DNA from 2 places in the Lysinibacillus sp. A4 genome. Region 1 is predicted to be linked to the other one. Evidence: predicted binding sites of a transcription regulator. Region 1 holds the regulator's gene; the other holds the start of a gene.
What was found. The regulator CtsR, encoded in region 1, represses protease genes until heat stress. The targets are predictions, from matches to a motif close to ATGGTCAATAAAGGTCAAACA.
Positions count from the first base shown of each region.

Region 2: the regulator CtsR is predicted to act here: its motif matches at 1,651-1,671, upstream of NY607_RS19560 (ATP-dependent Clp protease ATP-binding subunit).

Region 1 covers NZ_JANWTB010000008.1:150,908-153,320, reverse strand. Annotated here, with positions in the region: gene mcsB (protein-arginine kinase McsB) at 1-198, opposite strand, end outside; gene NY607_RS17145 (UvrB/UvrC motif-containing protein) at 195-737, opposite strand; gene NY607_RS17140 (CtsR family transcriptional regulator) at 751-1,221, opposite strand; gene NY607_RS17135 (DUF4870 domain-containing protein) at 1,489-1,794, opposite strand; gene NY607_RS17130 (class I SAM-dependent methyltransferase) at 1,920-2,413, shown strand, end outside.
Region 2 covers NZ_JANWTB010000011.1:95,438-97,850, reverse strand. Annotated here, with positions in the region: gene NY607_RS19560 (ATP-dependent Clp protease ATP-binding subunit) at 1-1,585, opposite strand, end outside; gene NY607_RS19555 (Crp/Fnr family transcriptional regulator) at 1,855-2,413, shown strand, end outside.

The DNA.
Region 1 (2,413 bases):
AGTTGGGCTATCGCTGACAGCATGTGTAACGGCCTGTTCCACTTGCAGTGCCTCATTTTCTGAAAACGCTAATGGAAAACGATAGCCATCTAAATTTCGTGCAAGGCGGATCCGTGTACTAATGACGATATCTGAGTAATCATCTTTGATATGCATCCAAGTTGGTGTCGCACGCTCTAAAAATGATTCAATCATCATGTCACATCACCACCTTCAAATTGTAGATGCTTCTCTAGCTCTTTAACTTCATCACGTAGCTTCGCCGCTTCTTCAAACTGTTCTTCATCTACGGCGGATTTCATACGCTTGCGGATATCTTCTATTTGCTTTTTAATAACATACACATTACTGCGAGCACCAGGCATTTTTCCAATGTGTTGTGGACCTGCCTGAATACGATTAAAAAGCTTTGGCAAATGATCTCCAAATGTGTCATAACAGCTTGGGCACCCGAATTTTCCTTCTTTTAAAAATTGCTTATACGAAAATCCACATTGTGGGCATGTTTGCTGTTGTGGTTGTACCTGTTGTTTTTCCCCCACCTTTTGCCATGTAGGAGAGCCAAACCAGTTAGACAATAACTGTTGAATAGATACTGGCTCTTGTTTAAACTCTGCATGAAATGGATGGAATTGTGAGGCGCAGACGTCACAATAATGATGCTCTACTTTTTGCCCACTTTGAACTTGTGTTACTGTAACTGTCGCATTACGTTGTTTACAATGTTCGCATATCATTTCCATCACCTCACTATTTTTGTTGTTCATATTTTATTGTTGTCAGCATTGCTCGCAATATTTTTGATCGAATGACATCTCTTAATGGGAGATGCAAGTCGATCGTGGAGCGATCAATTGCTGCTAACATTAATTTCGCTTCTCGCTTGGAAATTACCTGCTCATCAATGAGTCGATAAACCAAATCTTCTGCCATTGTTTGTGATGCCCCACCTTCAATTTGCCTGAGAACATCGTCGATTAGATCAATCTGTGAATTCGCACGGACACGTAAAATTCGAATGTATCCACCACCACCACGTTTGCTCTCAACAAGGTAACCCCGCTCGGCAGTAAATCTTGTATTAATAACATAATTTATTTGTGATGGTACACATTGAAATTTATCAGCGATTTCACTACGTTTAATTTCAATATGCCCTTCCCCACCTAATTCAAGCACTTGCTTTAAGTAACCCTCTATGATGTCTGATATATTACGCATTTTAGGAATACACCTCGCTTGCTTCACTGACTTTGACTATCTTTGACTTTCTTTGAGTATATTATACAAAACGCTTGAAAAAAATTGCAATGATTTCGCCCATAGAAAAGTGGAAAGTCTAGAAAAAGGCTTTTTAAGAGCCGAAAAGAGCCCTTTTTCGATTATTTGTTTACGGTTTAATAATTTCCTTATACACCTAATGTACCCTTATTCGTCATAGAAAAAACGCAAGCATATGCAACTAGCATATACTTGCGTCTATGAAAATTATACCCAGCGACCAACAATTGGATAACGCCAAGGTTCATCAGACAATGCTTTTACGATACCGATGATCGGTACCACAAATACCATAATGCCGAAAATGATTAAAAATGGTAAGCCAATAAGGACAAAGCTTAAACCAACAGAGATAGCAATTAAAACACCCATGACAATTTGGAATAGCAGTGCTTGAATAGAAATTGCCTTTACTTCCTCATCCGAACTAATTAAAAAGAAAATAATGGGCACTAACCATGGCGCAAAAAATGCACTTGCGTGTATGATTACTTTAGACCATTTAGTCTCCATATATATCAACCCTTTCTTTGAACTTTATTCTATGTTTTATGTACTACTATTTACGGAACTATACCCGCAATAGTTTCACATTAAGAAAGATTTTTTAAAATTTTTTTGAAAGGCTGTGAGGAGCGTTGGAATTTAACAACACATTAGCAAATGAATATGAAAAGGGTATTCGCCGTACATTGCCTAGTTATGATGCCATGCTACGTTTAATACAAACTTTTTATCATTCTAGGCTATCAGAAAATGCTAACATGCTAGTCGTGGGAGCAGGAAGTGGCAATGAAATTATACAGCTTGCAGAAGGAAGACCTCACTGGTCATTCACTGGCATTGATCCATCAGAATCCATGCTTACTATAGCTAAAGAGCGTTTACTCACTCTTCCTAATGATATGTCATTCCATCAGGCTACAATACTTGATGCTTCGCTGCCCTCTACTCAGTATGATGCGGCAAGTTGTGTTCTCGTCTTGCATTTTATTCATGATTATAAAGAAAAGCTCGAAACAATAACAGAAATAGCAAGACATTTGAAACCTGGAGCACCATTTGTCCTTGTTTCAAAATATGGTCAGCTAGGCTCTTTAGAAACAGAACTACAATTTGATTTATGGCGTTC
Region 2 (2,413 bases), on a different contig from region 1:
GTAGCACCACCGAATAAGGATTTCGGCGAACTGCTTCCGTTAGTTGTCCACCCTCCTCATAGCCCACATAGCCTGGAGGAGCCCCAACAAGTCGAGACACACTATGTTTCTCCATGTATTCACTCATATCAATACGTATAAAGTGATCTTCTGAATCAAATAACTGTGCAGCAAGTGCCTTGGCAAGTTCTGTTTTACCTACACCAGTTGGACCTAAAAATAAAAAGCTACCAATAGGTCGATGTGGATCTTTGATACCTGCACGTGCACGCCATACCGCTTCAGTCACTAATTGAACTGCTGTATCTTGTCCAACCACACGTTCATGTAATGTATCCTTTAAACGTAATAATTTTTCACGCTCACCCTCTACTAATTTTGTTACAGGGATTCCTGTCCAACGTGAAACAATTGCTGCGATTTCATCTGCTGTTACCTCTTCACGTAAAATACGCGATTCTGCACCGTTCTCTAATTCCTTTTCAAGTACCTGAATGTCTTTTTCAAGTGTGGGAATTTTACCATGACGTAATTCAGCAGCTTTATTTAAATCATATTTACTTTCTGCCTCATCTAGATCACGACGATATTTATCCAATGTTTCACGTTTTTTCTGAATATCGTGTAGTTTTTCTTTTTCTGCTTCCCATTGTTGTCGCATGCCCTTAGATGACTCTTTTAACTTTGTTAATTCTTCGCGTAATTGCTCCAGACGTTTTTTACTTGCCTCGTCCTTTTCCTTACGCAATGCCTGTTCCTCAATTTCAAGCTGCATAATACGACGTGTGACTGCGTCTAATTCCTGTGGCATTGAATCAATTTCTGTACGAATCATTGCACAAGCCTCATCAATTAAATCAATGGCCTTATCAGGTAAAAATCGTTCTGTAATATAGCGATTGGATAGCTCTGCTGCCGCAACAATTGCTCTGTCATGAATACGTACTGCGTGATGTAATTCAAAGCGTTCCTTTAAACCACGTAAAATGGATACCGTATCCTCTATAGATGGCTCACGCACTAGTACTTGCTGGAATCGACGTTCTAAGGCAGGATCCTTTTCAATATACATACGATATTCGTCTAAGGTAGTAGCACCAATACAGTGTAATTCACCACGTGCTAGCATAGGTTTTAGCATATTTCCTGCATCCATAGCGCCATCTGTTTTTCCTGCGCCTACGATCGTATGAATTTCATCAATAAATAGAATGATTTGTCCTTCTGATTCTTTTACTTCTTTTAGCACACCTTTTAAGCGTTCTTCAAATTGTCCACGATAACTTGCACCAGCGATTAACGCACTCATATCTAATTCATATAATACACATTCCTTCAAGCCTTCTGGTACATCACCTTTAACAATACGCTGTGCTAAACCTTCCACAATTGCCGTTTTACCAACTCCTGGTTCACCGATTAATACAGGATTATTTTTTGTTTTACGTGTTAGAATACGAATTACATTTCGAATTTCTTCATCACGCCCGATAACAGGATCCATCTTGCCGTTTTTTACTTCTTCAATTAAATTGCGTCCAAATTGTTCTAATGGTTTTTTATTGTCTGTTTGTTGAAATTGCATAGCTAGCACTCCTTTTTTTCATATTTCTCATTATTTATATACCCATTCTTATTCATTAGAAAAAAAGTTTGACCTTTTTTGACTAACTTTATTTTACATCACTCGACAATGCTTAGCAAAGAAATCGCCCTAAAATTTTTTCACTTATTATGGAAGTTTACGTTATAATAATGGTATGTTTCTATGTTTTAGTATCGAAATCCACTATCCTTTTGTAATAATCGCCATTTATTACAAAAAGAAAGCGATGTGTTGGAGATATGGTTTTAATGGATAATATGTTTGAAAAAATTAAAGATCTTTTTCAAAACCACGGTGTTTTTATCAAAGTGAATAAAGGAAATAAAATTTTTCTAGAGGGTGAACGGGCAAAAGAAATTTATTACATCCAATCAGGAGTTATTTCGATTAGCCAAGAATCCGAGACGGGTAAGGAATTAACCATTCGTATTTGTGGCCCTGACAGCATAATAGGAGAAGGTTCGTTATTTTGTAATCTCGTCTATAATTCGATGACTGCCAAAGTTTTAGAACCCTCTACGTTGTATGTTTTGAGTCGTAAATCTTTGGAGCATTTATTAGAAGAGCAGCCGACAGTTATGGTGGAATACATGAAGTGGCTACAAACAGAAAACTTAAAGCATCAGAGTCGTTTGCGCGATTTAGTGTTAAACGGTAAAAAAGGTGCTCTATTTTCAACGCTCATTCGGCTGTCCAATACGTATGGTAAACCTGTAGAAAATGACTCGATTTTTATTGATTTTCAGCTAACAAATACAGAAATTGCAAATTTGTGTGCGACAAGTCGGGAAATGATTAATCGTATGC